2 regions of the Bariatricus sp. SGI.019 genome follow, and region 1 is predicted to be linked to the other one. Evidence: predicted binding sites of a transcription regulator. Region 1 holds the regulator's gene; the other holds the start of a gene.
What was found. Region 1 encodes HrcA, which represses chaperone genes, less so after heat shock. Its sites were predicted from a motif close to TGTTAGCACTCNNNNNNNNNGAGTGCTAACA; they were not measured.
Positions count from the first base shown of each region.

Region 2: a site for HrcA is predicted at 8,407-8,437, ahead of groES (co-chaperone GroES). Genes of this name have one in related genera too.

Region 1 is NZ_JBNPOQ010000003.1:158,290-174,959, reverse strand. It holds gene ACQRD1_RS03230 (pyruvate formate lyase family protein) at 1-1,563, opposite strand, end outside; gene glgX (glycogen debranching protein GlgX) at 1,625-3,751, opposite strand; gene ACQRD1_RS03220 (response regulator) at 3,768-4,391, opposite strand; gene ACQRD1_RS03215 (sensor histidine kinase) at 4,388-5,482, opposite strand; gene ACQRD1_RS03210 (ABC transporter ATP-binding protein) at 5,607-6,536, shown strand; gene ACQRD1_RS03205 (ABC transporter permease) at 6,547-7,689, shown strand; gene ACQRD1_RS03200 (ABC transporter permease) at 7,676-8,830, shown strand; gene dnaJ (molecular chaperone DnaJ) at 8,852-10,039, opposite strand; gene dnaK (molecular chaperone DnaK) at 10,177-12,060, opposite strand; gene grpE (nucleotide exchange factor GrpE) at 12,107-12,808, opposite strand; gene hrcA (heat-inducible transcriptional repressor HrcA) at 12,826-13,869, opposite strand; gene ACQRD1_RS03175 (hypothetical protein) at 14,163-14,300, opposite strand; gene ACQRD1_RS03170 (hypothetical protein) at 14,350-14,643, opposite strand; gene ACQRD1_RS03165 (Crp/Fnr family transcriptional regulator) at 14,750-15,334, opposite strand; gene ACQRD1_RS03160 (ATP-binding protein) at 15,494-16,258, shown strand; gene ACQRD1_RS03155 (metal-sensing transcriptional repressor) at 16,398-16,670, opposite strand, start outside.
Region 2 is NZ_JBNPOQ010000005.1:61,724-78,393, forward strand. It holds gene ACQRD1_RS04350 (V-type ATP synthase subunit B) at 1-402, shown strand, start outside; gene ACQRD1_RS04355 (V-type ATP synthase subunit D) at 473-1,090, shown strand; gene proC (pyrroline-5-carboxylate reductase) at 1,875-2,672, opposite strand; gene ACQRD1_RS04365 (amidohydrolase) at 2,752-4,041, opposite strand; gene ACQRD1_RS04370 (L-2-amino-thiazoline-4-carboxylic acid hydrolase) at 4,074-4,775, opposite strand; gene ACQRD1_RS04375 (DUF6512 family protein) at 4,897-5,412, opposite strand; tRNA gene ACQRD1_RS04380 (tRNA-Lys) at 5,554-5,626, shown strand; gene ACQRD1_RS04385 (AAA family ATPase) at 5,787-7,712, shown strand; gene ACQRD1_RS04390 (MarR family winged helix-turn-helix transcriptional regulator) at 7,812-8,243, shown strand; gene groES (co-chaperone GroES) at 8,461-8,745, shown strand; gene groL (chaperonin GroEL) at 8,780-10,393, shown strand; gene ACQRD1_RS04405 (MarR family winged helix-turn-helix transcriptional regulator) at 10,443-10,961, shown strand; gene ACQRD1_RS04410 (citrate/2-methylcitrate synthase) at 10,933-12,279, shown strand; gene ACQRD1_RS04415 (TetR/AcrR family transcriptional regulator) at 12,323-12,883, shown strand; partial or broken gene ACQRD1_RS04420 (hypothetical protein) at 13,013-13,456, shown strand; gene ACQRD1_RS04425 (hypothetical protein) at 13,464-13,910, shown strand; gene rsmA (16S rRNA (adenine(1518)-N(6)/adenine(1519)-N(6))-dimethyltransferase RsmA) at 14,074-14,955, shown strand; gene ACQRD1_RS04435 (citrate/2-methylcitrate synthase) at 15,006-16,376, shown strand; gene ACQRD1_RS04440 (alpha/beta fold hydrolase) at 16,377-16,670, shown strand, end outside.

The DNA of each region.
Region 1 (16,670 bases):
ATCCACAGCTGTAGCGATTCCACAAAAATTCACACCGACGCTGTTATATCTGGCACCACCTTCTGATACATCTTTTCTTCTGTGGATACAATCCTCTGTCAAAACAGACAAATAAGGGAGGGGATACTTTTTTTCATATAATTCTTCACACCGTCGGATACTACGAATTCCCATATCTACAAAATGCTTAATTTCTTCCTGATACCACCTCCAAAAATCTTCATAACTTTCTATCTCATCCAGTTTTTTTCGGTTTTTTAGCGTAAAAACCTTCCCTGTCATTACATCTTTTCCTTCATGAAGCATCAGATTCATCACTTTCGGAAGATTCAGGCGCATCATCTCTGTTAATGCGTATTCTTCTCCCTGCATTGCAGGTTCCACACAGCCAAGGATACTGTAATTATAAGATTCTTCCGATAAAACCCCTCGATCTTCCATAGCTTTTCTGTAACACCCGTCATACATCAACGCAGGAAACCCCATGCCTTCCCGAATCAGTGAAAGTACAGCTTCCCAGGCTTCTTCCGGCATATCATCCGTCCATCGGTATGTCAATGAAGGCTGATCAAACTTTAGTTCTTTGGACGCCTTCAGGCAAAGATATGTCAAGGGATTTACTGAACATTTCCCTTCCGAATCACATCCACCGATGGTCAGATTCTGATATGCTTTTCTCTGAGAACTGCACTTTATAAAAAAAGCTTCTATATATTCTTCTGCCTGTTCATTGCTCAATCTTCCACTTTCTATGTCCCTTCGATAATATGGATATAAATAATAATCCAGCCGTCCAAAAGAGATTGCGGAAGGTACATTTTCACAATACATCATCTCATGCGCAAGCCACACAAGCTGTATTGCCTGTGCAAATGTTTCAGGAGGTTTTTGCTTGATTCTTGCCAGATTACTCTTCATCTCTGACAGCCTCACAGCCTCTTCTTTTGTAACCGCAGTTTCTGCCATTTCTCCGGCAAGCTCTTCATAACGTCCAATATAATCTATGCATGCCTCCAGCACAATCCGAAAAGCCATTAGCGTATCCGTTTCTTCCTTTGGCACATCTTTTTTTTCTTCTGATTCGACTTCATTCAACAGACCTGCAAAACCTTTCTTCAGAAGTATCGGATATCCTGCAAGTATGTGTCCGGAATGCCAGTGTTTGAACAGCCAAGCTTCAGAACCATCTGCAAATTCCATAAATTCTTTTTCTTCCGGCGAACCTGAATCTACATCAAATAATTCCTTATATTCTTTAACTTCTCTTCGAGTATCCATATGAAAAGAAGCCCGACCCGCTGGGTCAAACTTCTCACTGACTTTCATTGGAAAATTCACATTATATGTATACTGGTACAAAAAACCAGCCAGTACATCCTCTTTCTGAATTAAAATAGACTTATCTTTCAACGTCTGTGCAAATCCATACGCATACTGTACCTTGACAGACTCCCCCGGGTGATCCGTCATTGCCTGTCGATATGCTCTATCTCTGACTGGGATTTCTTCTTTACTAACATTTTTCTCACGATCATCTCTTAATAATTGAATTCGGTCTGTCACGTTTCCATCTCCTATCATAACTGAAAAATCTGTTCTATTATTACCTCACATTTTACCCGCTCTACACTTCTGATGCAAACAGGGTCATCACAGATCTTTCTCTCATCACTATCTCTGATTGTCCAATCACAACCGGCTCTTCATAAAATCCCTTCTTCTCATTCCCGGTATCTACTGCCATCTTCCACTCCATTCCTGCCGGCAGTGTTGGAAGCGTAACCTCCACCGGTTCCCAAAATGCGTTGATGATAACATATACGATATCATCCTGCCCTTTTTCCGAATCATATCCAGCATACATTGCAGCAATCACTTTCGTCTGGTCATTATAGTGATCTTCCCATGGATGTTCTCCGTGAAGACTGACTTCCGACAAGCCGCATCTGGCAGGTTTACATATTCCCAGTATACTTGGGTGGTTCTTACGAAAATGAATCATGTATTGAAAGAACTTCCAGATATCCTGATTCTTTTCTTTCAATTCCCAATCCAGCCAAGAAACTTCATTGTCCTGACAATAAGCATTGTTATTGCCAAACTGTGTGTTTCCAAATTCATCCCCAGCAAGAAACATGGGAACGCCTCTGCTGACCATCAATGTAGCACACGCATTCCAGATCATGCGCTTTCGAAGTTGCAAGACTTCTGAATCATCAGTCGGACCTTCCACACCACAGTTCCAGCTGCGATTATCGTTACTTCCATCCGTATTATTCCAGCCATTGGCTTCATTATGCTTCACATTATAAGAATAGAGATCATACAAAGTGAATCCATCATGACAGGTCATAAAGTTAACAGAAGCGTTCTTTCCGCGAACAGCCGGATCATAAAGATCCGGGGAACCAATCAATCGTTCCGCTGCTCCTTGGGCATTCCACAGACCGCCTTTTAAGAATTCCCGCATATCGTCCCGATATCTTCCATTCCATTCTGACCAGCGGTTAAATGCAGGAAAATTCCCTACCTGATACAATCCACCTGCATCCCAGGCTTCTGCGATCAGTTTCGTATCTCCTAACAATGGATCCTGTGCAAGAGCTCTTAAAAGCGGCGGTACTTCCATCGGAGAACCATCCTCATTTCTTCCAAGAATAGAAGCCAGGTCAAACCGGAACCCGTCAATCCGATAATCTGTCACCCAATAACGAAGGCAGTCAATGATCAGATTCTGCACAATGGGATGATTACAGTTCATGGTATTTCCACAACCGCTGAAATTATAATATTCCCCCTCTGGAGTCAGAAGATAATAGATATTATTGTCAAAGCCTTTAAACGAAATAAACTGCCCATCCTTATCTCCTTCTGCCGTATGATTGAACACTACATCCAGAATGACCTCTATCCCATTCTCATGCAAGGTCTTTACTAATTGTTTTAACTCTGTACCTTCCCGGTTGTATTCCACAGCAGAAGCATAACTGGTATTGGGCGCAAAAAAGCTGACCGTATTATATCCCCAGTAATTTAACAGTTCTTTGCCGTCCACTGTGCGACATTCACTCAATTCATCAAATTCAAAAATCGGCATCAGTTCAATGGCATTAACGCCCAGATCCTTCAGATAAGGAATCTTCTCCTGAATTCCGGCAAAGGTTCCCGGGGCATTCACATCCTTTGCCATCTTCGTAAAACCACGCACATGCAGCTCATAGATAACCAGTTCTTCCATTGGTATCTTGGGGCATACCTCAGCTCCCCAGTAGAAATTATTACGCACTACTCTGGCGCGGTATCCGGCCGGACTGACCCGCTTTCCCCAGGTACTCTGCCCGGTAACAGCTTTGGCATAAGGGTCCAGAAGAACATGTTCCTTGTCAAAGAGCAATCCTTTCTTCGGATCGTAAGGACCATCCAGACGATACGCATACTCGAATTCTTCCACATTTAATCCAAAGACGATCATGGAATATACATTGCCGATCCGATAATTCTCTGGAAATGGTATGACAGCATAGGGTTCCTCTGCTTTCCGGTGATATAACAATAACTCACAGGCCGTCGCTCCCTGGGAATGTATCGTAAAATTCACACCCTCAGGAATCGGTGTTGCGCCGTCAAACATATAAAATCCCGGACATATCTGATATCCATTGACCTGCTCCAGTGGTTCCATATTCAAGATCTGTCCATTGACAGGAAGTATCGCTGTTAATTCACCGGAGAGATATTTTTCTTGTTCCATATCTTGTTCCTTTCTTTTATCTTTGCGTATTCAGATAATAGACCGCAAGCTGTGTCCGGTCTCTTAACTCCATTTTATCCAGAATGCTACTGATATAATTTCGCACAGTTCCTTCACTTAAGAACAGTTCCCCTGCGATTTCCCGATTGCTCAGTCCTTCTGCCACCAATGCAATGACCTGAAGTTCTTTTTCACTGATATCATGCGCTTTCCAGTCATAGGTCTTTTTCTCTTGCAGAAGCTCTGGAATTCTGGAGACAATCTCTGTTCCAAATACAGTCTGCCCGGCATACACCGCTTTGATAGCCGGCAGAATATTCTGATAATCCTGCTTCAAAAGATACCCCTTCACTCCATAAGTCAAGGCTTTCACAATATATTCATCATCAGAAAATGTAGTGAGCAGAAGAATCCTTGCCTGAGGATCTTCTTCTAATATCTGTCTGGATGCCTCCAGTCCGCTTACATTCTGCATACGGATATCCATCAAAAGTACATCTGGCCGGAATGTCCGATATAACACTATTGCATCCTTTCCATCCTGTCCAGTGCTGCACACCTGTATCTCGCTATCCATCTCTAAGATAGTTTTCAATGCTCCTGCCACCAACACATCATCATCTACAATTATGATCTTCACGCCGTCTCCTCCTTCTTGGGAATGGTAATATATATGCGAAATCCCTGCTTCACCGATATCTGCATCGTTCCCTGTAATGCTTTCGTTCGTTCTTCCATATTACGAAGTCCGATTCCCCTGTGAATCTCCGATCTTTCCACAACTTCCTTTTTCAAACAATCAGTTCCGTTATCTTCCACAATCAACTGATATAACCCAGGGTGTTCCCGTACTACGATCTGAACTTTTGTAGCATCGCTGTGTTTCATTACATTGTTCAATGCTTCCTTCACAATCGCAATAAAGCTGTATTTTACTTCTCTTGGTACATAATATCCCATATCATAGATCAATTGTACTGGACAAAATGTATATTCTTTAATCAGATTATCTAATACTTCTTTTAGATTCACTGCGTCATCATGAAGATCATGGACACTTTCACGTACATTTGTCATGGCGACATTTAACGTGTCTTCCAGATGATCTAACGGTTCTTTCATATTCTCTTCTTTTGAAATTACTTTCATTGCCCCTACCATCAAAATTGCCCGGGACAACATATGTCCAACATGGTCGTGAATCTCTCTTGCAATCCGATTGCGTTCTCGCAACGTAGCCGTATAGATCTCATAATCCTGTCGCTTCAGAAGACTCTGGTTCTTCTCTTTCAAGAGAATGTTCAACTCAGTACTGCTATCCTGCGTCATCTTTAGCTTCTCTTCCAACGCCTCATGTCTTTTCGCATATTCCTGCAATATCCCTGCCATCCCATAGCCAATCCCCAGCACACACAGAATCTTGATCTGCCCAGGGAAATATGTATACATAGATAATAGCATCAATATTATGCCAAGAAAATAATTGGATACCCTCAACACCCCATACAAGATGACTGGAGTAAAAAACAGAAACTCTGGCCAGAAAAAGGAAGCAGCTATATACAATATCGTCAAAACTCCGTTCCATTTCTTTGAAAATAGATACTCATTGGCACAGGCGAAGATAACTGATATAAGAAACGCGCTGATATATGCCGTATTGACCGGAACCAGAAGAAGTATCACAAAGCAATATATGATTAACAAGGTCTGATCAACAATTCGTCTCATCCTTTTCTCCATTCATAATATGACATTTGTCACATGTCATTTCTGACACTTGACACTATCATTATAAACAAGTTTTTCTTATACTACAAGTATCCGAAAAACATTGAGAAATGGAGACATTGCCATGATTCATATTGAAAATCTTGTAAAACGTTACGGGAATCTGGTAGCATTAGATCACTTAAATCTGGACATTGAAGAGGGCGAGATCTTCGGACTGTTAGGACCGAATGGCTCCGGTAAGACAACCGCAATCAACTGCATGCTTGCCCTACTGAAATACGACAAGGGAACTATCACGATTTTCGGAAAAGAGATGCAGCCGAACAGCTATGACATCAAGAAAAATATCGGTGTCGTCATGCAAAATGTAGCAGTCTTTGACCAGATGACTGTCCGTGAAAATATCGATTATTTTTGCGGGCTTTATGTCAAAGATAAATCCAAAAGGAAAGAACTGGTAGAAGAAGCCATCGAATTCGCAGGACTGGAAGATTTCCAGAAAATGCGCCCCAAAAAACTATCCGGCGGTCTTTTAAGAAGGCTGAATATCGCCTGCGGAATCGTCCACAAACCTCGGCTTATCATCATGGATGAGCCAACTGTCGCCGTAGATCCACAGAGCCGTAACAAGATTCTGGAAGGAATCCTCTCTCTGAATCGTCAGGGCTCCACCATCATTTATACTTCTCATTACATGGAAGAAGTGGAACAAATCTGCTCACGGATAGCAATTATCGACCACGGACGGGTTCTGGCAACCGGAACAACCGAAGAATTAAAGAAAATGATTAAGACAGGAGAGACGATTACCATAGAAGCGATTGCATTGGACGAAGAACTTCTGACGGATATCCGTACACTTCCACATGTATTTGATGTGATTTATGATAACCAGGTACTGAAAATCCGTTTAAGCGGCGCCAAGCACAATCTTGTACGTATATTAAATTACCTGCAAGAACGAGACATTTCTTTTGGGCGTGTTTTTTCCGAACTACCGACGCTGAATGACGTCTTCCTGGAAATCACCGGCAAAGAACTCAGAGATTAGGAGGTACTTTATGCTGCATTTGATCAAATATCGATTCAAACAGAATCTAAGAGATATAAGTTCTATGTTCTGGGCACTGGCTTTCCCGATTATTCTTGGAACCTTTTTCTATTTTGCTTTTGCATCTTCCGGTCTTGCATCTACAGGAGAAGCCGAGTGGGAACCTGTGAAAGTCGCAGTGATTGAAGAAGATTCCTCATCCGAGAATGCTTCTGTGTTCCTTTCCTTTTTAGAGCAACTGGATCCGGAAACACTGAATATCCAGGACATTTCATCAGAATCAGCTGCTCTCCATGCATTGAATGAAGGGGATATCACAGGGATCTTCTACGTACGCGAAACACCTGCACTGACGGTCAGCAAGAGCGGAATCAATGAAAGTATCCTGACTGCACTTCTGGATAATTATAACCAGAGCGCTGCCATGCTTCAGAAAATCACCTCCTCACATCCAGAACATCTAGAACACGCACTAGAAGTAATGAGTGACTACAAAGAGATGACAAAGGAGACCTCATTAGGCGGTAAATCTATGAACCCATCTGTCCAGTATTTCTTTGCTTTAATCGCCTATGCATGCCTGTCAGGCGCATTTCTGGGAATCCGGTCAAGCTTTGACTCCCAGGCAAACTTAAGTCCGCTCGGTATGCGCCGGAGCATCACACCCACCCATCGCCTGACATTAATATGCATTGATATGTTTGTACTGGTTGCCATCCACTTTATCAATATGCTGATTCTGAATCTCTATATCATAAAAGTTCTGGGAATCAGCCTGGGGGATAATCTGCCAGCACTTCTTTTGGTGAACCTGATGGGAAGTATCATTGGTGTATGTATTGGAATTACACTGGGATGTGTCAGCCGGCTATCCATAGACCTGAAATACGGGCTCACAGTCGCCATTACTTTATTCCCGGGATTCCTGGCAGGTCTGATGTTTGGAAATATGAAGAATATCATCGAACTTCACTGTCCAATCATAAACCGCATCAATCCGGCCGCTGTATTGAGTGATGCCTTCTATTGCATGGGAATCTACAACGATATGCAGCGTTTTACTCGCTGTATTCTCATACTTGCCGTTATGAGTATTCTGCTTTTGGCGGTTGCATTTTTCAGTGTCAGGAGGGAACGTTATGACAGTATTTAAAGGATTTCTAACCGTTGCAAAACAAAATATCGGCATGCTCGTTATGTATCTTGCCATCTTTCTGACCATCTGCCTGACCATTCAGAAAATAACCGGTGGAGACACTCAGACTACTTTTGAAGCAGAAAGACTGGACATAGCTGTCATTGACCATGACGGCAAAGCACTTGCCCAAGGACTTACCGAGTACCTGTCTCATTATCATAATATTAAGGAATTACCGGATGATAAGGGTATCCTACAGGAAAGACTATTCTACCGGGAAGTCTATTATGTGGTTACCATTCCGGATAATTTTGAAGAACTCTGTCTAAACGGTGACGAAAAACTTTCTGTCACAAAGGTTCCCGGAAGTAACAGCGGATATTATGTAGACCAACAGATCAATACATTTTTAAATGATGTGCGCATTCTGACATTCAGTGGATTTTCATTAACAGAGGCAATCAGCGAAGTCCAGGACAATGCTTCTATCGAATCAGACGTCTCTATGATAGATAAGAACGGACTTGGTGGACAGATGCCTGGTCATGCATTTATGTTCCAGTATATGCCATATATATTGATGAGCATCCTCTGCTATGCATTAAGCTTTATCATGATTGCTTTCAATAAACCCGATATCCGAAGACGAATGCTCTGTTCTGCTGTCTCCAGCAACAGTCAGAATCTTCAGCTGGTTCTTGGGTTTATGGTGATCGGCCTCGCTGTGTGGGCTATCTGTGCATTTCTTCCGGTTCTGGTATATCGTGATGCATTTCTTCAGGACGCACACCTGCCCTACTACCTGATCAACAGCCTGATCATGACTCTTGTCTCATTGACAATGGCGTTTCTTGTAGGAACACTGGTACACCGGGAAGAGACCGTAAGCGCCGTTGTCAATGTATTGACATTGGGCATGTCCTTTCTCTGCGGTGTCTTCGTAAGTATGGACATCTTAAGCAAAGGGATTAAAACAGTGGCACATTTCCTTCCAGCATACTGGTATGAAATCAACAATAGTCTCCTCGCTTCCAATGGGCATCTGAGTCAAAGTCAGTTCCATTCACTTCTGACCGGTTATGGTATCCAGCTTCTCTTTGCGGCAGCCTTCCTCGTTGCCGCACTGGTAATTGGACGCCACAGACGGCAAATATAGAAAAAGGAAGCCCTTGATGACTTATTCATCAAAGGCTTCCTTAACTTTATCCATAAATCCTTTTTTCTTTTTGGTTCCTTTATGTTCCGAATGATCCTCTGCTACATGAAGTGAATTTCCTGACAGCTCATCGAACTTGCGGAGTGCTTCTTTGGCTTCAGCACTTAAGTGTTCTGGTGTCTGGATGACCAGCGTTACATAATGATCTCCACGAACCTGTGAATTCCGTACGGATGGAACACCCTTTCCTCTCAGGCGTACTTTGGTATCCGTTTTAGTTCCTGGCTTCACGTTATAGATGACTTCTCCATCCACTGTCTTAATTCGGATATCTGCTCCAAGCGCTGCCTGTGCAAATGAAATTGGAACAGTTGAAAAGATATGCATATCCTGGCGTTGGAAGATTGGATGTCTGGATACAACCACTTCTACCAACAGATCTCCTCTTGGTCCGCCATTTGTTCCAGGCTCACCCTTATCACGAATGCGAACACTCTGACCATTATCAATACCTGCCGGAATAGTAACAGATATCTTTTTCTTGCTGGAAATATATCCTGTTCCACCACAATCCGGACATTTTTCACGAATGATTTTTCCTGTTCCACCACAATCCGGACAAGTCTGCACATTCTGAACAGTTCCAAAGAAGGATTGCTGCGTATATACAACCTGACCCTTTCCGCCACATTTTGGACAAGTCTCTGGCGAAGTGCCCGCTTTTGCACCGGTACCGCCACATTTTGGACATGGATCTTTCAATACAACTTCTAATTCTTTCTCACATCCGAACACTGCCTCTTCAAACGTAATCCTTACGCTCTTACGGATATTCATACCCTTCATTGGGCCCTGGCTGGCACGGCCTCTGCGTCCGCCGCCCCCGAATAAATCGCCAAATATATCACCGAAAATATCGCTGAAATCTGCTCCATTAAAATCAAATCCACCAAAACCACCAGCTCCGCCGGCACCGCCTTCAAAAGCCGCATGGCCGAACTGGTCATACTGACGACGCTTTTCCGGATCACTCAGAATTGCATAAGCTTCCGAAGCTTCTTTAAACTTCTTTTCAGCCTCTGCATCACCGGGATTCATATCAGGATGATATTTCTTGGCAACCTGTCTGTATGCTTTTTTTAAAGTCGCTTCGTCCGCATCTCTGCTGACGCCAAGCACTTCATAGTAATCTCTCTTTGATTCTGCCATCGTCTATCCCTTTCTTCTCCAATCTTAAGATTTATTTCAAGACATAAGGAAGTTCCGCGAAGCTCAGCTCTGTCTGGTATTGCTGAGTTCCGCGGAACAGCCTTCACACCAGGCTTGCAAGAATCTTGCCAAGTGTATTAGACTTCTTTATAATCTCCGTCTACAACGTCATCTCCCTGGAAACCATCCGGTGCCGGACCTGCTCCTGGGTTTGGACCTGCGCCTGCTCCCGGATTCGGGCCTGCACCTGCTGCAGCTCCAGCCTGCTCATACATCTTTGTAAATACTTTCTGTGCACTTTCCATCAGTTTTTCTTTTGCTGCTTTCATCTCTGCAACCTGCGCATCTGAGATATCATCCATATTTACTTTATCAAGAACTTCTTTCAATGCCTTGCAGTCAGCTTCTACCGCTGCTTTATCTGCTGCATCAATCTTATCCCCGACTTCGCCAAGTGCTTTCTCAGTCTGGAAAAGTAATGCATCTGCATCGTTCTTAGCATCGATTCCTTCTTTACGCTTCTTATCCTGTGCTTCGAATGCCGCTGCTTCTTTTACAGCTTTTTCGATATCTTCATCGGACATATTAGAACCAGCAGTAATGGTAATATGCTGTTCTTTTCCTGTTCCAAGATCTTTTGCTGATACATTTACGATACCATTAGCATCGATATCAAATGTAACTTCAATCTGCGGTACTCCACGTGGAGCTGGTGCAATTCCATCCAGTCTGAACTGTCCGAGGGACTTGTTATCTCTTGCGAACTGTCTTTCCCCTTGTACAACATTGATATCAACAGCTGTCTGATTGTCCGCTGCAGTAGAGAATATCTGACTCTTCTTAGTAGGAATTGTCGTATTTCTCTCGATCAGTCTTGTAGCAACACCACCCATAGTCTCAATAGACAGTGACAATGGAGTTACATCAAGAAGAAGAATGTCTCCGGCACCTGCATCTCCGGCAAGTTTACCACCCTGAACAGAAGCACCAAGTGCTACACATTCATCCGGATTCAGAGATTTGCTTGGCTCTTTGCCAGTCAGACGTTTTACTTCTTCCTGTACAGCCGGGATACGTGTAGAACCACCAACCAACAGAACCTGACCTAATTCAGATGCTGTGATGCCTGCATCTGAAAGTGCTCTCTGTACAGGCTCAGATGTCTTCAGCACGAGATCATGTGTCAATTCATCAAATTTTGCTCTTGTCAGATTCATATCAAAGTGCTTTGGACCTTCTGCTGTTGCTGTGATGAATGGAAGGTTAATATTCGTTGTTGTTGCGGAAGACAATTCTTTTTTAGCCTTCTCAGCAGCTTCTTTTAGTCTCTGAAGTGCCATCTTATCTGTAGATAAATCTACACCTTCCTGTTTCTTGAATTCATCAATCATATAATCTGTGATCTTCTGGTCGAAATCATCACCGCCAAGTCTGTTATTACCAGCTGTAGACAATACTTCGATAACACCGTCACCAATCTCGATGATAGATACATCAAATGTACCACCACCTAAATCATATACCATGATCTTCTGTTCTTTTTCGTTGTCAAGACCGTATGCCAGGGCTGCTGCTGTAGGCTCGTTGATGATACGTTTTACATCAAGACCTGCAATCTTACCAGCATCTTTTGTTGCCTGACGCTGAGCATCATTAAAGTAAGCAGGTACTGTGATAACAGCTTCTGTTACCTTTTCTCCAAGATATCCTTCTGCGTCTGCTTTCAATTTCTGAAGAATCATAGCAGAAATCTCCTGAGGAGAATATTTCTTATCATCAATTGTTACCTTGTAATCGCTGCCCATTTCTCTCTTAATAGAAGAGATTGTTCTCTCAGCATTTGTTACTGCCTGACGTTTTGCAGGTTCACCTACCAGACGCTCTCCTGTTTTTGAAAATGCTACAACAGATGGTGTTGTTCTTGCACCTTCTGTATTTGCGATGACCGTTGGCTGGCCACCTTCCATAACAGCTACACAACTGTTTGTTGTTCCTAAGTCAATACCTATTATTTTGCCCATTATAAAGACCTCCTAATTTATTTTTTAATAGTTCGATGTAGTTCGATTAGTTTGCTACTTTTACCATACTGTGTCTCACTACTGAGTCACGGTACATATAACCTTTTTGGAATTCTTCGGCTACAATATTCTCACCAAAGTTTTCATCTTCCACATGCATCACTGCATTATGAAAATCAGGATTGAATTCCTGTCCTACCGCTTCGATAGGTTTGACCCCAACTCCTTCCAGTGTAGTCATCAACTGTTTATACACCATCTCCATTCCTTGGATAAAGGGATCGTTTTTTTCTTCTTCCTTGACACCATTAAGCCCTCGCTCAAAATTATCAACTACCGGAAGAATCTTATCTATGATATCTTTCGCTCCTATTTCATACATCTGGGATTTTTCCTTTTCTGTACGCTTGCGGAAGTTATCAAACTCAGCCATCTGACGAGTAAGTCTGTCTGTCAGTTCTTCGATCTTCTCGTCCTTTTTATCTTTTTTATTCTTCTTGCCAAATATCTTTTTTTCAGATTTGGATTCATCACTGTTCTTGGCTTCTGCTTCGTCAGCAATTTCATCTGATTCAGCATCTTCTTTTGTAGCAGCGTCCGCTTCTGATTCTACTTCATTATCTCTTTCGTCGCCAGTTTCTTCTGCAGCTTTTTCGTCGGCTTCTGTCTGCTCTGCAGCAGCTTTCTTTGCCTCCTCAACTGCTTCTTTTACCATCTCTTCCTGGCTCTTCTCCTGATTATTTTCCAAGGGTTATTCCACCTTTCTTATTCTTTTTTATGAAACATCCGATCCAGCTCATTCTGAAGCCGTTTCATAGATTTCAATACATGTTCATAATCCATTCTTTTTGGTCCGATAATACCTATGGTTCCCTTCATGCCATCTCCCAATTCATAAGTTGCGGTGACAACACTACAATCCTTCATAGTCTGTACCGGTGTCTCATCACCAATATATACCTGAATCCCTGTATTATCTTCTTTTGCCAGCGTCTGTGTCACTAGTTCAGTCAATTGCTGCTTTTCTTCAAAAGCACTGATAATTTCCTGAGCACTCTGATTATCACTCAATTCCGGGTACTTAAATATGTTCGTAGCACCACTTGTATAGATCTGCATATCTTCATCGATCTGAATGGCATCCGCTACTGCATCCAGAACATTTCCAATCACTGCACTGTGTATTCCAGCCTGCTCTTTCAGCCTTGCAATCAATCCAAGATTAATCTCTTCAATAGACATACCATTTAACGTTGTGTTAAGAAGCATATTCAACTTCAATAAATTTTCATTACTGAGTGGTTCATCTATATTAATAATCTTGTTCTTAATCACATTACCGCCAAGTACGATCACCGCAATAATCTGTTCCTCATCTACCATAGACAACTGAATGAACTTAATTTTATTCGCGCTATTCATTGGTGTAGAGACCATTGTTGCGTAATTCGTATTACTGGCAAGAACTTTCGCTGCCTGCTTCAGAAGCTGTTCCATCTTGTCTGCCTTATCCAGCATCTGCTCCTGCATCTCATTCAGTTCCTGTTCCTTCTCTTCCATCAACATATCAACATAAAGTCTATAGCCCTTATCCGAAGGAATTCGTCCAGCAGACGTATGTGGCTGTATAATGTAACCAAGTTCTTCCAGATCAGCCATCTCATTACGAATCGTTGCAGAACTCAGATTCAAATCCGTATATTTTGAAATCGTTCTGGAACCAACAGGCTCGCCGGTCTCAAGATAATTCTGAATGATTGCATGCAGAATTTTTAATTTACGATCACTAAGTCCATGATCCGCTATCATCTGTACTCCTCCTTTCGGATTTCCTGTTAGCACTCGAATTTAAGGAGTGCTAACATCTTCGACTATTAATGTATCACTATGGTTTTCATTTGTCAACATAGTTTACATATTTTTTATAAAATGAATTTAGATGAGAATGGTTATGATTGGAATGTGGACGGCGAGAAGATGGATGGAATGGCTGGCATTACGGAGTCCTTCGCTAAGAATCCATAACAGGAAAAGAAGCAGATATTTGGCGACCAGGCTGATTCGCCCCGAAATCTTGATGATTTCGAGGCTCAGCAGCCTTCTCAGATTTGGCTGGAAACCAAATCTTCGCACAAAATATCTGCTTCTTTTCCTATAACGGCTTCTAGTGCTTGTCCAACGAATGCCAGCCATTCCATCCATCTTCTCGCCTGACATTCCAAACCACTAATCTTCCTCATCAGGGAGATTCTGCGCATGATGAAAAGTAGAAAAGTATTATCAAAAATCCTAACTAAGCTCGATTTTTTCTGCTTCTTCTGGCTTAAACTCATTTTCAAGGTCATAGATATTATGTCCGGTAGATTCACCCAATACTCTTCCTTCTAATGAGTAGCAACGGATAAATCTCTTTGGATCGATACTGGACCAGTGTTCTACATCCCAGCTCATATAACCATCTGCGTCAGATTTCTTTTCTTTCAGATATAAATCTACCTGACGTCCATCCTTCATGATCTGGATCAATCCTTTTGTTCCATCCACTTCTAATTCTTCCTTTTTTACTGAATCGTAAACTTTCATGATATTCCCTCCTAAAAAAGTAAATTAGGAATCTTCCAGTGAAGCATTCCCCAATTCGTTCTATAACTGATTATACATTTTAAATAATAAAAACTCAATGTTTTTTCTACTTTAGCCAAAACTCACTTCTGCACATATCAAGAATACCTTCTTTTTTTAGTTTCCCCAGTTCCGTTGACATCGCACTCCGCTCCACACAAAGATAATCTGCCAGTTCCTGTCGATTAAATGGAATGGTAAAATGCCTGCTTCCTGCTCTTTTTGATTGTTCGGACAGATAAGATAATAATTTATCTCTAGTAGTTCGTTTTGAAATGTGACGGATCTTTTCTCCCAGCATCACATTTTTTCTCGCAAATATTTGTACCATATTTATAAAGAACTTCTGCTGTAATAGAGAACCCTCAGCAGACAATTCAAATATTTTCTTCACAGGAACCTGTAAAACAGTACAATCCGTCACTGTCACAACGCTGACTGGACTTTTTTTGATTCCTGCACAAGAAAATGCTGCCCCAAATAGTTCTCCTTGACTAAGTTGTTCCAATATTGAACGATTGCCAAATACATCTTCACATATTATCTGTACACATCCCTCTAGAATTACCCCAAGATTCTCTACCGGCTCCTCCTCTCCCAGTATCATCTCATTTTTCTGATATACTTTCATCTTACTTTCTAAAACAGGCATTATCTTCTCTATCTCTTCCTTCTCAATTCCCATAAATAACGGAGATTTTTTTTAAATATCAATATCTATTTTCATAAGCTCCTCCAATCGTTGGAAAAACAACATATTTTATTTTATAATTGTAGTAAATTAGGTACAACAAATCAAGGAGGTACTTATATGATAAGAACAATGGTTCATATAGACGAAGAAAAATGTAATGGATGTGGAGCCTGTGCTGCCGCCTGCCATGAGGGCGCCATTGCTATGATAGACGGGAAAGCAAAGCTGATCCGTGATGACTATTGCGATGGTCTCGGCAATTGTCTTCCGGTATGCCCGACCAATGCAATCACTTTGGAAGAACGAGAGGCCGCAGCATACGATGAAGAAGCAGTACAAAAGCATCTGAATATCAAGAAAATGATTGCAGAAATGAAGGAACAAAAAGGGCAAAAGCCAACAGAATTCGCAGGATGCCCCGGTCAAAAGGTACAAAATATCCGTAACCGCCAGAGCGAACCATCCGCATCCGATTCCAGTGCATCCACCTCTGATAATACAGCCTGCACTCCTTCGCCAAGCCAGCTTGGTCAGTGGCCTGTCCAGATCAAACTGGTTCCGGTCAATGCACCTTATTTTGAAAATGCAGACCTGTTAATTGCAGCAGACTGTACCGCATATGCCTATGGGGATTTTCATAATCGCTTCATCAAAAACCGCATCACCTTAATAGGCTGTCCCAAATTAGACGAAGGCGATTATACAGAGAAATTAACAGCGATCATAAAAAACAATTCCATCAAAAGCCTTACTATCGTCCGTATGGAAGTCCCCTGCTGCGGCGGAATTGAACGGGCAGCAACCGAAGCACTGAAATCAAGCGGAAAATTCATCCCCTGGCAAGTCGTGACCATTGGGATTGATGGGAATCTGGTTGAGTAGGTTTTGTGATTGGGAATGTCAGGCGCAGGGATAGATTGATTCTATCCCTGCGCCTGACATTCCCAATCGCCAAACTTTTCCAACCAAGAAGGATTCCTCCGCACCGTCATCAACCGTTTTCGCCAACTACAAAACGACTCTACTTCATAAATTTATCGATTGCCTGATTCAGGCGTTCAATGGCTTCCATATCATTTTCTTCTACCGCTTCTACAATACAGTGGTTCAAGTGGTTTTTCAGTACTACTTTTCCGGTATTATTGATGGCAGAACGTACTGCTGCCAATTGGATCAGAACATCACTGCAGTCTGCATCCTTTTCAACCATGCGCTTGACTGCTTCCAGATGTCCAATGGCTTTTGACAGACGGTTTATTACTGCTTTTTTCTCTTCCGGGCTATGAACATGACC
Region 2 (16,670 bases), on a different contig from region 1:
ATTGTATTAGACCGAAGCCTTCATGGGCAGGCGATCTATCCGCCGATCAGTGTACTTCCGTCCCTGTCACGTCTGATGAAGGATGGAATTGGAGCTGGATATACCCGTGAAGATCATCAGGATCTGGCAAACCAGTTGTTTTCTGCATATGCAAAAGTGGGAGAGGCAAGAAATCTGGCTTCTGTTATCGGCGAAGATGAATTGTCTCCGATTGATAAAAAATATCTGAAGTTTGGTGTAGAGTTTGAAAAACGTTACATCGGCCAGGGCCCGACGGAGAATCGGACGATTCAGGAAACGCTGGATCTGGGCTGGGAACTTCTGCGGTTATTGCCAAAAGAAGAGCTCGACCGAATTGATACAAAACTGATCGATAAATACTATACACCGGCAACAGACTAGTTGCGATATTTGGAAATAGCAGATAGTCTGTAGACTGTAATAAGATTAGCAGTAGAAAAGAGGTTTGTATATGGATCCGAGAGAATTTCCTACAAAAGGAAACTTAATGCTTGCTAAGAATTCGCTGGCACTTGCGCGTCAGGGATATGAGCTGATGGATAAGAAACGTAATATCCTCTTAAAGGAATTGATGGGGTTGATTGATGAGGCGAAAGATATCCAGGAAGAGATTGATTCGACCTTTACGAAAGCATATGCCTGTCTGAAGCGTGCCAATATTGAGCTGGGAATCAGTAAAGTACAGGAGTTGGCCTTTACTGTTCCGATAGAGGATTCTATCCGTATTCAGACGCGAAGTATTATGGGAACAGAAATTCCGCATATAAAATATGATGAGAAACAGAATAAACTGACTTATGCATTTGGTGCCACGCATGAGTCTATTGATATTGCCAGAGAGGCATTCCGTGAGGTGAAAGCATTGACGATCAAGCTGGCTGAAGTTGAAAATTCAGCTTATCGCCTGGCTACGAATATCAAGAAGACACAGAAACGCGCCAATGCACTGAAAAATATTACAATCCCGATGTATACCAATCTGGTTTATAACATCAGTAATGCCCTGGAAGAAAAAGAAAGAGAAGAATTTACCAGATTGAAGGTAATTAAAAGGATGCAGGGGAAGTAGGAATTTAGATGAGTTAGTTGGTGATTGGGTGTGTACGGCGAGAGGACGGATGGGATGGTTTCCATTGCGGAGTCCTTCGCTAAGAATCCATAACAGGAAAAAAAGCAGATATTTTGTGACCAGGCTGATTCGCCCCGAAATCTTGATGATTTCGAGGCTCAGCAGCCTTCTCAGATCTGGCTTGAAGCCAAATCTTCGCACAAAATATCTGCTTCTTTTCCAGTAACGGATTCTATCGCTTGGCCAACGAATGGAAACTATCCCATCCATCTTCTCGCCTGACATCCCCCAAGTCCGCAACTTCCTCATCCGGGAGGATTCCTGCGCGTCATGCAGAGGGAAAGATATCAGTAAAGATATTGTCAAAAAACTGGCGGAATAACTAACTGATTCTTCCATTGAAATAATGATGAATAGTATAAAAACATCGCTCCCCATTGCGCTTCGCGCCAGAAATTCCGCCAGATGAGTCCGTTCGGTAATTGGAAATGTCAGGCGCAAGGGAGTTGGATAGGCTGGTCTGTATCCGTCTATCCAAGTGTTAGAATCCGTTACAGAAAAAAGAGTTGCAATTCCGTGTGAGAATTTGGCATTCAGCCAAATTCAAAAGGACTGCTGAATCGAGAAATTATCCAAATTTCTCGGTGAATCAGTCCGGTCACGAAATTGCAACTCTTTTTTCTGTTATGGATTCTCAGCGAAGGATATCGGATACAGACCAGCCTATCCAACTCCCTTGCGCCGTACACCTCCCAATCACCAACTAACTCATCTAAATTCCCATCTATAACTTCTTGGATTTCTCAGCGGCTTTGTTGATGCAGTCGATAACGGCACCTCTCATGCCGCCTTTTTCCAGTGCCTCACATCCTTCGATGGTTGTTCCGCCTGGGGAGGTTACCATGTCTTTGATTTCACCTGGATGTAATTCTTTTTCAAGAATCATTTTGGCTGTACCGAGAGCAGTCTGTGCTGCAAGGCGATAAGCTGTTTTTCTAGGAAGCCCCTGTTTTACTCCACCATCAGCCATGGCTTCAATGAACATAGCAACGAAAGCAGGACCACCGCCGTTTAATGCACAGGCAGCATCAATCAAGTGTTCCGGTACCATTTCAATAATTCCGATTGTGCTGTAAATGGATTTTGCAATCTCTAATTCTTCTTCTGTAAAGTCATTGTCAGAGCAGATTGCGAATGCTCCTTCGAATACCATAGCAGGAGTATTTGGCAACAGGCGAAGAATCCTTGGAGTACCGTCAATCATATTTCTCAGGCGTTCTACGGTTACTCCGGCAACGATGGACATCATTGCTTTTTCATCTAACGCTTTTTTACATTGAGATAACGCTTCGGCAGCATTCTGTGGTTTTACGGCCAAGAGGATAATATCGCTGCTTAAGCAGACATCTTCATCATCTTTAGCAAGGTTCACACCCCAGCCCTTGGCTTTTTCCATCATAGCAGGATTAATGTCATATACATAGACATTCTCCTTAGGGAGAACGCCGCTTTCCAATGCGCCGTAGAGAATAGCGCCACCCATGTTACCACATCCAATAACTCCAATTTTCTTTGTAATCATATTATGTACCTCCTTTATTGGGGACGTAGTAAAATGCAATTTTACTACGTCCCCATTTAACATTTGTGGTGTCACTTTTTTATAAATGGGGTGTACCCAAATGATACTTCCATACTTTTTGTAAATTTTCTGGTTTCTCAAGTAATAATTTTGTTCCTTCTGCCATGCATCTTGCAGCGTACAGCATTCCTTTGTGGCCGATGCTCATTCCGGCTTGTTTGGCGGCTGCCCAGTGGTGCAGTGGTGTGCCTTTGCACATGGTTGCTGCGCTGATTGTGATGAGGGGAACGGTATGGCTTACTTCGGAAGCGTCTGTTCCAATGGATATGGGGACTGGTTCGTCTTCCAGTGGTTCTAATCCGGTGAAGTAGATACCGTTATTTTGAAGGCCTGCCTCGCGGGTAATATCTGCGGCAAAGGCGAGTTCTTCTTCTGTATATTCAGGGGTCGGAATCTGAGTCATGGCTTTGTAGTAGATCTCGGTCAATGGACGGTTGACTTTCATCTCTTTGCAACTTCCGACCAGTTCAATGTCGACGGATGTTCCAGTCATCATGGCAGCGCCTCTGGCGCAATTGTCGACTCGGATGCTTGCATCTTCGGTACGGGCACGTTTGGCGGATCGGATGAAATAATTGGTCTTGGCAAAGTCGGGAACGACATTTGCCGGCAAGCCGTTATCGATGTATGCATAGTGCATACGGACGTCACCGGGGACGTGTTCTCTTAGATAATTGACGCCAATATTCATAAGTTCCGCTGCATCCAGTGCGCTTCTACCAGCTTCCGGTGCCTTGGAAGCGTGGGCGCTGATGCCGTGGAATGTGTAGTTTTTGATATCCTGAGATTGCCAGATATCGTTGCTTATACGGTTTCGGTCGAATGGATGCCACATGACGGCTACATCCAAGTCATCGAATACCCTTTTCTCATTCATTTTTATCTTGCCGGACATGATCTCTTCTGCCGGACAACCATACACGCGGATCGTTCCAGGTGTATGATTTTTTTTCATATCTGCTTTTAATGCGCAGGCTGCAGCACAGACTCCGGTGCCGAGAAGATTGTGCCCACAGGCATGTCCCAGTTCTGCAAGCGCATCGTATTCTGCAAGGAATCCAATAATTGGTTTTTCTTGAACAGGAGTACTATGCCATACAGCGGTAAATGCGGTCTCAATGTCGGCTGTTTTATATGTGACTTCGAATCCATGACCTTCCAGGTATTCTGCCAGATATCTGGAGGAAAGAGTTTCCTGGTAGGCGAGTTCCGGATGTTGGAAGAGGTAGCTGGCGGTTTCGATTAGTTCTGGCTCATGTTGGTCAATCCAGGATGCGATAATGTTCGTCGCATCTGCTTCATGGTTCATGTCATACCTCCTTGTAGTTAATGTGTTTTTAATTACTCTGCCGGATAAACATTTTCCAGGACATCCAGATATTCCTGACCGAAGGTGTCGGCATAATCCTTCAATGCCAGATCAACAGCTTTTTGCCCGTCTTTACCAAGAGTATCGATTAATGTCTTGCTGATTGTGTGCTTGATATGAGCAGTGTGAAAATTAAAATCTTTCATGCAGGAAGTTCCAAGCTCTTTTTTCTTTTCTGCGAGCTGAGTGACCTCATCAGGTGTCAGGGGATATCCCCAGTCAAATTCACATCTTTCTCCGCCCCAGCTCATGGAAGTGGCAGTTGGAGTGCAGACAAAATCAGAACGGAATCCCTGGTAAACTGCATTGTCAACATTGACACAATAAAATTTGCCGTATTCGGTCAATCCGTGTTTTTTCCAGGCATCACACCAGGCGCATTTGGATATGTAGGTCTGAAGTGTCGGTTCTGTACGTAATTGTCCAAATTCCATCTGACCGTTGTAATCGGGTTTCCATTCACCATATGCCTGATTGGTCATAGTTGTCAGCGGGTCTCCATGGGCAATTGCGTTGGCAGCCATACGGGCACCTCGTTCGTTGCCATAGGTAGTCATTCCGGTAAGAATTGCTTCTTTCCCTTTTTCACCGCATAATTCGATTGCGTGTTTTGCAAAGAGTGCAAATAAAACTGCATGGTGCTCTATCTTACATTGAACAGGTTTATTTTCCATAATCCCACGCTCCTTTCTTGTAACGTAATAAAGTACCAACACAATTATACTACAGTTATCTGAAAAATGCATTGCGGATTTGTGGATTGTGAAATAAATTCGTTGACACCCTGATTAAGAGTCAGAGTGTAGGAAAAAACAGAGGAATATCTGGTGGAAAGCAGGTAAAAGCAAAGAAACTCATGGATACCAGAATCCAAAGAGAAAATACGATAGTCTGTGAAGGAAGCGTAAGTTCTCTTTGCTGTAGATAATGACAGATGGAGAAGGAGAGAAAAACACTAAAAATAAAGATAAGAAGATCAACGAAGAGAAAATGTTGTCCTATGACTCCTGTATACGTGTAAAATAATACAATAATAGAAAGTATTCCGCATAGAGCAGCGATAAAACGATAATAGAAGAAACGAATTGTATGGAAGTGAAATTTAAAATACTGGGAAACAGATACGAAAAGAAAAGGAAAGAACAAAAGCTTCAAATGTTCCCAGGTAGATTCATTTACCGGACAGAATATGGCGACCCCTGCCAGTTTTCCAGAAATATCATATAAAAAGTGATTCAGACAGCCCAGAACAATTACGATAAGTATATAAGGCTTGTCTTTTGCGTCAATATATTTTGATAAAAATTTCATAACAATACGCCTCCCTCCACTAGTATATGAAGGAAAATGCAAATATATGAAAAAAATATAAAAAAACACTTGCTTTTTTCAGAATGCTATTATATAATATCAATTGCGTTACGGAAGACGCAATAAAAATCAATAGTAGATGCGCGATTAGCTCAGTTGGTAGAGCACCTGACTCTTAATCAGGGTGTCCAGGGTTCGAACCCCTGATCGCGCACTTAGGAATCACTGTTTTTGGCGACATGAGAGCGTTGGGGGCGGTGATTTTTTTGCTGTATTTTTTACAATAAAATGTTGCAATACGACACGACATAATGTTGCGATGTGAAACATTACATGTTATACTTTAGGAAAGTACAAAGGGAGTTGATTCGGACATGAAAACGAAATTTCATGAGTATTTGATGCATCTGCGCAGAGTAAGGGGATATACGCAGGCAGAGATGGCAGAAAAGTTGAATATTTCCCGTTCCACTTATACGAATTACGAATCAGGAAAGAGATCACCGGATCTGGAGACATTAGAGAGGATTCGAGATGTGCTGGATTGTTCGATGGATGAACTCTTTGGAAGAGCACCGGCAGCAAGGTATGGCGTGTTGTGCGAGAATATGGTATCCTATCAGGCGCAGCATAAGAAGTCGCGGAAGAATATCAGGAAAAAGCTGGTAATTGGAGAACAGAATTTTCGTAGTTTACGTGAAAAAGGCGGATATTATGTGGATAAGACGAAGATGATAGAGGAATTCCTGGAATCCTGGTATCAGATCACGCTGGTCACGCGCCCCAGAAGATTCGGGAAGACATTAAATATGTCCATGTTGGCTGAATTCCTGGATTGTACAAAATATTCCGGCGATGTGTTTGCAGGGACCAGAGTTACCGAAAGCTATGTCATGGAAGAGATGAATGAACATCCGGTCATATTTCTGTCATTTCTGAATGTCAAGGGCAGTTCGGCGAACGAGATGTTGTATAAGTTATGTGATGTGATTCAAAAAGAATATCAGCGGTATTCATTTGTATGGAAGGAAGCGCGATTGCCCAAGGAGCAGAATGCGCAGGCACAGAGGATATATCGCTGTCTTTGCCAGAGGGAAATGAATGATGAGGGGAGAAATTATCTTGTTGCATCGATTTCTGTATTATGTTATTTGTTGGAATTATATTATGAGAAAAAGGTATACCTTCTTATAGATGAATATGATACACCATTTATTTCTGCAAATGATAGCGGATATTATGAGAATATACGTGGCGTACTGGCAGAACTTTTAAGCTCTTCGCTCAAAGGGAATCCGTCTCTTGAAAAAGCGATGTTGACTGGAGTGCAGCGTGTTGCCAAGGAGAATATATTTTCCGGACTCAATAATCTGGTTGTCTGTACGGTAAAGGATCCGGAATATGCAGAATGCTTTGGATTCTCAGAGAAGGAAGTCAAAGCACTTTTGCAATATTGTGAACTGGAATTTTCAAGTGATATTAAGGCAATGTATGATGGATATCTGTTCGGTACAGAGGAGGTATATAATCCGTGGTCGGTAACATGTTATGCATCCAGAAAGAAGCTAGAAGCCTATTGGCTGAATACCAGTGAGAACAGTATCATTAAAAATGCACTTGCGCAGCGGGGCGAATCTTTTTCCCGTGGCTATAATGAATTGATTGAAAAAGGAACAGCAACTGTTAGTGCAGAACTGTCAATGGCATATTATGAGAAGCAGGATGATGCTTCTCTTTGGGGATTGTTAATCAACGCAGGGATGGTAACGGTCCAGGAGGAATTAAGTGAAGGAATCTATAAGCTTCGGATTCCAAATTATGAAGTGTGGAAGGCTTTTCAGGAACTTACAGCATTTTATATGCAGGTAGAAGAAGGACATATTGACCTGATGCTCTTGAATCTGAGAACAGAGGCTATGGAGAGATTCGCAGAAGAATATCAGTGGATTCTAAAGGATCTGCCATCCTGTCATGATTTAAAAAGTGAGAACAGCTATCATATGATGATGCTAGGAATGTGTACTTTTCTGCATCCATATTATGATGTGCAAAGTAACCGGGAGAGTGGAATGGGAAGGGGAGATATTCTCCTTTATGCCAGAAAACCAGAACTGCCACATATGATACTGGAATTCAAATATACCAGAGACAAGTCACAGAGTCTGGAAGAATTGGCGCTGGATGCAATACGGCAGGCGAAGGAAAAGAAGTATGATGCACAGATGGAAGGGACAGTGTATTATGTTGGGCTGGCGCATTATGGCAAGAAAGCAGAAGTAAAGTGGGAAAAAAGAGAATAGCTTGTTATTCTTGAGCATAAATATTCACAAGTCCTTTATTGCCTTACATTCTCTTATTTGATAAAATGATACTTAATATTTGAAAAAGTAGGTGATGTTATGGACGGACAGATGGAATCTATCTTGCAAGGCGGACAGTTTAAGAAACTGTTGGATGAACAAAGTATAGAATTACGCCAGAAATATGACTTGAAAAAAGCAGAATTAGAGATTTTGTATTTCTTATCCCGTTGCGGTAGCCATAACACTCCCACGGATATCCATACACAATTAATGATGAACAGGGGCCATATCTCACAGGCGGTTGACAGTCTGTGCAGGCGGAAGTTTATTATGGCGATTCCAGACGAAAATGATCGTAGATATGTGCATTATGAAGTACTGGATTCTGCGAAAGAGATTGTTGCAGAGATGGCAAAAAGAAGAGAAGAGATGAACCGACAGATTCTGCAGGGAATATCAGAAGAAGAACTTCGGGTATTTCTGGAAGTTTCCTTGAAGATAAAAAGTAATATAGAAAATATCATATAGTCTGATGAAAATGCAAGGTATAAAAATATGCTTTGCATTTTTATTTTTAAAAAAAGTATAAACTCTGTTGACAAAGAAAAAACAAGTGATATAATACTTTAAAAATAAACAGTTTAAAATTAAAATAATTACTTCGCGAGGAGTAATATATTTTTTAAACTAAATCTGGCACTCGGATAGAAAGAGTGCTGACAAAAATGAAAGGCAGGTTATTGTAATGAAATTAAGACCATTAGGAAACAGAGTTATTTTGCAGCAACAGGAAGCAGAAGAGAAGACACAATCTGGAATTATCCTGCCAGACAGTGCCAAAGAAAAACCACAGGATGCAGTTGTAATCGCGGTTGGACCTGGAAAGGGAGACGACGAAAAATGTAGCGGTATGCAGGTAAAAGAAGGGGATAAAGTTATATATTCTCAATATGCCGGAACAGAAGTTAAGATAGATGATGAAGAGTATCTTATTGTAGATCAGAGCGATATTATGGCAATTGTAGAATAGATTTTGAAAAGTTCAGAGAAAGAAGGAATTCATTATGGCAAAGGATATTAGTTTTGATATTGATGCAAGAAAGAAAATGGAGACAGGTGTCAATAAGCTTGCAGACACTGTAAAAGTAACACTTGGACCAAAAGGAAGGAACGTAGTATTAGAGCAGTCTTATGGTGCGCCATTGATCACTAATGATGGTGTGACAATCGCAAAGGATATTGAACTGGAAGACCACTACGAGAACATGGGTGCGCAGTTGGTCAAAGAGGTTGCGACGAAGACGAATGATATCGCAGGTGACGGAACGACAACAGCAACCGTTCTGGCACAGGCACTTGTCAATCAGGGAATGAAGAACATTGCGGCCGGAGCGAATCCTATCATCCTGAGAAAAGGTATGAAAAAAGCTTCCGATGCTGTCTGTGAAGCGCTGGAGGAGATGAGCCAGCCGGTAACTGGAAAAGATCATATTGCAAAGGTCGCTGCCATCTCTGCAGGTAACGAAGAAGTTGGTGAGATGATCGCAGATGCGATGGAAAAGGTCGGAGAGAATGGAGTCATCACTATTGAGGAAGCCAAGACCATGAAGACAGAAATTGATGTGGTAGAAGGTATGCAGTTTGATAATGGATATCTTTCCGGTTATATGTGTGATGACAAAGAGAAGATGGTTGCCAATATGGAGAATCCATATATCCTCATGACGGATAAGAAGATCTCTAATATTCAGGACATTCTTCCGATTCTGGAAAATATCATGAGAGAGGGAAAAGAGCTTCTGATTCTTGCAGAAGATGTAGAAGGCGAAGCTCTTACGACATTGATCGTAAATAGATTAAGAGGAACCTTAAAGGTTGTTGCAGTAAAAGCTCCTGGATTCGGGGATAATCGAAAGGAAATGTTGCAGGATATCGCTACTTTGACTGGCGGACAGGTTATTATGGACGATCTTGGAATGCAGCTGAAGGACACAACAATGGATATGCTTGGACGTGCCAGATCCGTGAAAGTTACCAAGGAGAATACAACCATCGTTGATGGCGCGGGTAACAAAGCCGGAGTGGAAGAACGAATTGACAGCCTGAGAAGACAGATGGCAGATACAACATCTGATTTTGACAAAGAGAAACTGATGGATCGTATTGCCAAACTAGGCGGCGGTGTTGCAGTGATCCGTGTCGGAGCAGCAACAGAGACCGAGATGAAGGAAGCCAAATATCGTATGGAAGATGCAATGAACGCTACCAAAGCTGCAGTGTCTGAAGGAATTATCAGCGGCGGCGGATCTGCATATATCCATGCACAGAAGAAAGTCCATGAACTTGCAGCAACACTGACAGGCGATGAAAAGACAGGTGCAGAGATCGTAGCAACAGCACTGGAAGCACCGCTTTACGCGATTGTAGAAAATGCAGGACTGGAAGGCTCTGTCGTTGTAAATAAAGTAAAAGAAAGTGAAGATGGAATTGGATTCGATGCAATTCATGGAACGTATGTAGATATGCTCAAAGAAGGAATTATCGATCCTGTCAAGGTCACAAAACATGCACTTGCAAATGCCGTCAGCGTAGCAGCTACACTTCTGACTACAGAAGCTGCTGTGGCAGATATCAAGGAAGCAGCACCGGCAGTACCTCCGCAGCCAGATATGTATTAGGATAAATATGAAGACCGATAAAAGATAGCTGATTCGGAGTGATAGATGTATGAAGAACTTATTAGAGAATAATGAAGTAGCAGAGCTTTCGAATGAACTGATATATCGACATTATCTGATGAACAGGGGTAAAATCCGAGAACTTTTTTGTGAAATGACCTTGGCCGAATACATTGCTCTGCATATGATTGCTTCAGAGAGTAAGAGTTCTATCATATATGAAGGAAGGACTTATTTAAAAGATCTGTCTGATAAGATGCAGATGACCATTCGGCAGACTTCCAAGATGATAACGGAATTAAAAGACCGGGGGCTGGTTCTGTGGTCCCATGATGGAAGTGGAAAAGAAGGGACCTATGTCACAATAACAGATACGGGAAGCAGTCTGCTTGCCAGACAAGAAGCCTGTCTGAAAGATTATTATGGAAAAGTAATCGAAGCGTTTGGAAAAGAGAATCTGATTAAATTACTACAGCTGATGAAACAACTGGATACCGTTATGACCAGTAAGATAGAAGAAATGGAGGTGTCGGAAGAAAATGACAGAGATGATGGAATTGATGAATGATTATACAAAACGGGAAGAAGATATCTGCCGTAAAAATGATAACATTGACCGGCGCCTGTATGATGAGTATGGTGTAAACAGAGGCCTGCGTGATGAGAATGGAAATGGTGTTCTGACAGGACTTACGAAGATATCAAAGATTGTATCAACACGTATAGAAGGCAATAAAAAGGTTCCCTGTGATGGAGAGCTGTGGTACAGAGGATATAAGGTGGAGAATCTGATTCACAGTCTGGGATCGGATCAGATGGGATTCGAAAAGATTGCTTATCTACTGCTGATGGGCGAACTGCCTTCAAAGGTAGAAGAGGCAACATTTCGTGATATCATCGGAAGATGCCGGACGCTGCCGACCAATTTTACCAGGGATGTTATTATGAAAGCACCTTCTGAAGATATCATGAATTCTATGACAAGGAGCATTCTGACCCTGGCTTCTTATGATAAGAATGCGAAAGATATCAGTGTCAGCAATTCCCTTCGGCAATGTATCCAGTTAATTAGCGAATTCCCGCTGCTTGCTGTGTATGGTTATCATGCATACAACCATTATGAAAATAATCAGAGTATGTATATTCACAATCCTGATCCAGAGCTGTCTACCGCGGAAAATCTTCTGCGAATGTTACGTCCGGATATGAAGTATACGCCGACAGAAGCAAAAGTTCTGGATACTGCATTGATTCTCCATATGGAGCATGGAGGAGGAAACAATTCTACTTTTACAACGAGAGTCGTAACTTCTTCCGGATCGGATACCTACTCTACGATAGCAGCAGCAATGTCCTCCCTGAAAGGGCCAAAACATGGAGGAGCGAATATTAAGGTCATGGAAATGATGGAAAATATCCGGGAAAATGTAAAAGATTATGCGGATAAAGAGGAAGTAGCAGCCTATCTGAATAAGATTATTGATAAGCAGGCATTTGACCGGAAGGGTCTGGTCTATGGAATCGGCCATGCAGTCTACTCGCTGTCTGATCCGAGAGAAAGAGTGTTCAAGCAATATGTGAAGCAGCTTGCAAAAGAAAAAGGAAGAGAAGAAGATCTGACACTTTATGAAAATATAGAGGAGCTTGCTCCGGAGCTGATTGCCAAGAAACGCCATATATTCAAAGGAGTCAGCCCGAATGTAGACTTCTACAGTGGATTTGTGTACGATATGCTTGGAATTCCACAGGAATTATACACAGCGATATTTGCAATCGCAAGGATTGTCGGCTGGAGTGCACATCGCATCGAAGAATTGATCTGCACAGATAAGATTATACGTCCGGCTTACATGAGCGTGATGGAGGAGAAATTGACAATTGAGTAAGAAAATGCTATGATGAACAATGTTCACATGGGAGGTGAGTATATTGAATACAGGTATCACATCAAAAGAAGCGATCCTTCAGGTGTGCAGAGGGATTGTGGCTTCCAGAGGGTTATCTGCAGTGAATATGCGATCCGTTGCTGATGAATGTCATATTGCACTTGGGACATTATATAATTATTATTCTAATAAAGATGAATTGCTGCTTGCGATTGTAGAAGATATATGGAAAGCGATTTTCCATATGGATCACAAGTGCCCGACGGACTTCACTTTCCCAGAATATGTAGCGTATATTTTTGAATGTATACAGAAAGGTGCTGAAGATTACCCGGATTTTTTCACAGCGCATTCTGTCAGTATCGCCAACTCTGAAAAAGGGAAGGCAAAAAGCACAATGAAGCATTATTTCGACCATATGAAAACAGGCATGCTGGAGGTATTGAAGGCAGATGACCGGGTATCAGGAGAGGCATTTTCTTCAGCATTTACAGAAATGGAGTTTATTGATTTTGTGCTAGACAATTTGTTGTTATTACTTATACAGGGAAAGACAAGCTGTGAAGTGCTGAAAGAGACGATACGAAGAACGATTTACTTATAATTATTGATTCATATAATAGAATTCCCGTCTTTTGACGGGCTTTCTTTTCAAATAAAATGAACAATGTTCACCTAAGGAGGAAGAGCTTATGCAGGCAATTTTTGAGACACTGTTTGATATCGTATATCTGGTGTCGGGAAACTGATTACATCCATTACAATGACATTATTCTATGTGCTGCTCTATTATGTATGGCGGCTTCGGTATCAGGTCAACGATAAAAAAGAACTTACAATGATTGTGTGGATTCTGGCACTCTTGCGTATTGTATTATGTCTGATGCCGCAGAATGCATGGATGAGCGCTGAGGCACCACTTTCTTGGGGAATTTACCGTAATATTCCGTTCACCATTCTTGGTGTGTTGATTGTGGTTCTGTTTTATCGCAGTGCAAAGGCAGAACAGGATAAGCCGTTTCGGTTTCTGTGGCTTGCGGTGGTCATAAGCTTTGCATGTTATATTCCGGTGGTTTTGTTTGCAGATACCGTGCCGCCGGTTGGAATGTTGATGATTCCCAAGACATGTGCTTATGTGTGGGTTGTTTTGATAGGATATAAAGCGATGGGACGGTGATGATTCTATGAGCAGACGTTCTTTCTTTCATGTAAAAAAGCGTACATTGCTTGCGGTTGCAGGCTGTGTCTGGATGATTGCCGGATTTAATGTGGCAAGGCTTGGCATACTTTCTTATCAGAAGATCCTGCCATTTTCAGTAATACATATCTTGTTATCCGTTCTTGTTTTTGCTGCGTTTGGAATGATGTTTTATAAAATGAGCATCAAGCATACCAAGCGGATCAAGGGCTATAAAGAAGAGTTCCGCCCGGTATGGCATTTCTTCGACCTTAAGGCGTACTGTATTATGGCGGTTATGATGGGCGGCGGAATCTGGCTTCGCAGCTCCGGGCTTGTGCCGGATGTATTTATAGCGGTGTTCTACACAGGGCTGGGGTGTGCGCTGGCACTTGCCGGAGTGTTGTTCTGGCTGATGTTCTTTGGATATCGTGAACACAACATAGAGGTATAGTATAGGAATATAAAAGGATTCACAGTGGTTGAAAACCAAGGTGAATCCTTTTTTTGATATATAAATTCACATTTTCTTAATTATTATTTAATTCTTTAGACATATCAAAAAGTCTGAAAATATTGTATAATAACAAAATACTATAAAAATCAGGAGTAGATCTATGAGTAAACCGACTTTAGGAAATCCCCAGAATACCATTGAGATTTTGCAGAAATATAATTTTACATTTCAGAAAAAATTTGGCCAGAACTTTTTGATCGACACACATGTACTGGATAAGATTATCCGTGCAGCTGAGATTACCAAAGAAGATATGGTGCTGGAAATAGGACCGGGTATCGGAACGATGACGCAGTATCTGGCAGAGGCAGCGGGAAAGGTCGTTGCGGTAGAGATTGACAAGAATCTGATTCCAATCTTATCGGACACACTGAGTGCGTATGAGAATGTGACGATTATCAATGAAGATGTTCTGAAGCTGGATATCCAGAAGCTTGCCAATGAGGAGAATCAGGGAAGGCCGATCAAGGTAGTGGCGAATCTTCCTTATTATATTACAACTCCGATCATTATGGGATTATTCGAGAATCATGTACCGGTAGAGAGCATTACTGTCATGGTGCAAAAGGAAGTTGCAGACCGGATGCAGACCGGACCGGGGAATAAGGATTATGGAGCATTGTCGCTCGCTGTTCAGTATTATGCAGAGCCGTATATTGTGGCGAATGTTCCGCCAAACTGTTTTATGCCAAGACCCAAGGTGGGGTCAGCAGTCATCAGGCTTACCTGTCACGAACAGCCACCGGTGGAAGTGAAGGATGAACGCCTGATGTTTGATATTATAAGGGCATCTTTCAACCAGCGCAGAAAGACTCTGGCCAATGGCCTGAATAATTCAGACAAGTTATCATTTTCAAAAGAAGAGATCACAGAAGCAATAGAGTCTTTGGGGAAGGGTTCCAGCGTCAGAGGAGAAGCTCTTACGTTGGAAGAATTTGCAGAGCTGAGCAATTATTTGTGGAAATATTCGCATAATGATTAAGTATGCGCAATAAGATAATAGATTAGAAGAAAAAGAAAGGAGTGCTGCCTATGGCGAGAAAAGGAGAATTTGTATTATTTGAGGTTACACCGGAGATAGAACATTTCGCAGAATTGTGTAATAAAAATAACGCAATTGACAAGGAATTATATACAAAGTATGAGGTGAAGCGGGGCCTGCGTGACTTGAATGGAAAAGGCGTTCTGGCGGGTCTTACGAATATCTCTGATGTATGTGCGAAGAAGATCGTGAATGGCGAAGAGGTCCCTTGTGAAGGAAATCTGTATTACCGTGGATATAATATTAAAGATCTGGTAAGAGGATTTTTGGAAGATGGGCACTTTGGATTTGAAGAGGTTGCGTATCTTCTGCTGTTTGGAGAATTGCCAACAGCAAAGGAGCTGGAGATGTTCCATGAGACATTGGTAGAACGACGTACATTGCCTCCGACATTTGTAAGAGATGTGATCATGAAGGCACCGAGCAGAGATATGATGAATAGTCTGTCACGTTCTATCCTGAGTCTGTATTCCTATGATGCATTGGCAGATGATACATCGATTCCGAATGTGCTGCGTCAGTGTCTGAATCTGATCAGTCAGTTTCCGATGTTGATGGTATACGGTTATCACGCGTACAATTATCGCCTGGGCGAAGATCTGTTCATCTATGCCCCATCTCCAGAATTATCTACGGCGGAGAATATCCTGATGATGCTTCGAGAGGACAGAAAATATACACAGTTAGAAGCAAAGATATTGGATATGGCTTTGGTACTGCATATGGATCATGGTGGAGGTAATAACTCTACATTTACAACGCATGTGGTAACTTCTTCTGGAACGGATACCTATTCTACGATTGTTGCGGCACTGGCTTCTTTGAAGGGGCCGAAGCATGGAGGTGCCAACATCAAAGTTACACAGATGTTTGAAGATATGAAAAACGTGGTAAAAGACTGGAAAGATGAGGATGAGGTTCGGCAGTATCTCTATGATCTTCTGGATAAAAAAGCTTTTGATCAGAAGGGGTTAATCTATGGAATGGGCCATGCAATCTACTCTGTATCTGATCCAAGAGCTGATATTTTCAAGGGATTTGTGAAGCAGCTTGCTGCAGAAAAGGGCTATGAAGATGAGTATGCATTGTACGAGACGGTAGAGCGTCTGGCACCGGAAGTAATTGCAGAAAAGAGAAAGATCTATAAGGGTGTCAATGCAAATGTAGATTTCTATAGTGGTCTTGTGTACAGCATGTTAGATCTTCCACCGTCATTATACACACCAATCTTTGCGGCGGCGCGTATCGTAGGATGGAGTGCGCACAGACTGGAAGAGTTGAAGAATGTTGATAAGATTATCCGACCGGCGTATAAGCCGCTGGCTGAGCATAAAACATATCTGAGAATGGATGAACGATAGATGAAAAAGGAATTTTGTTATCCTTCCCGGGATGGAGTGACGCAGATTCATGCAGTAGAATGGATCCCGGAAGGAGAAGTTAAGGGAGTGCTTCAGATCTGCCATGGTATGGTGGAATACATCAACCGATATCATGATTTTGCAGAATATATGTGTGAGCGGGGGTATTATGTAACGGGGCATGATCACCTTGGACATGGAAAATCCATACGCAATGAAGAAGATTATGGGTATTTTGAAGAAAAGAAAGGGAATCAGTTTGTCATTGGTGATATTCAGAAGCTTCGGGAGATG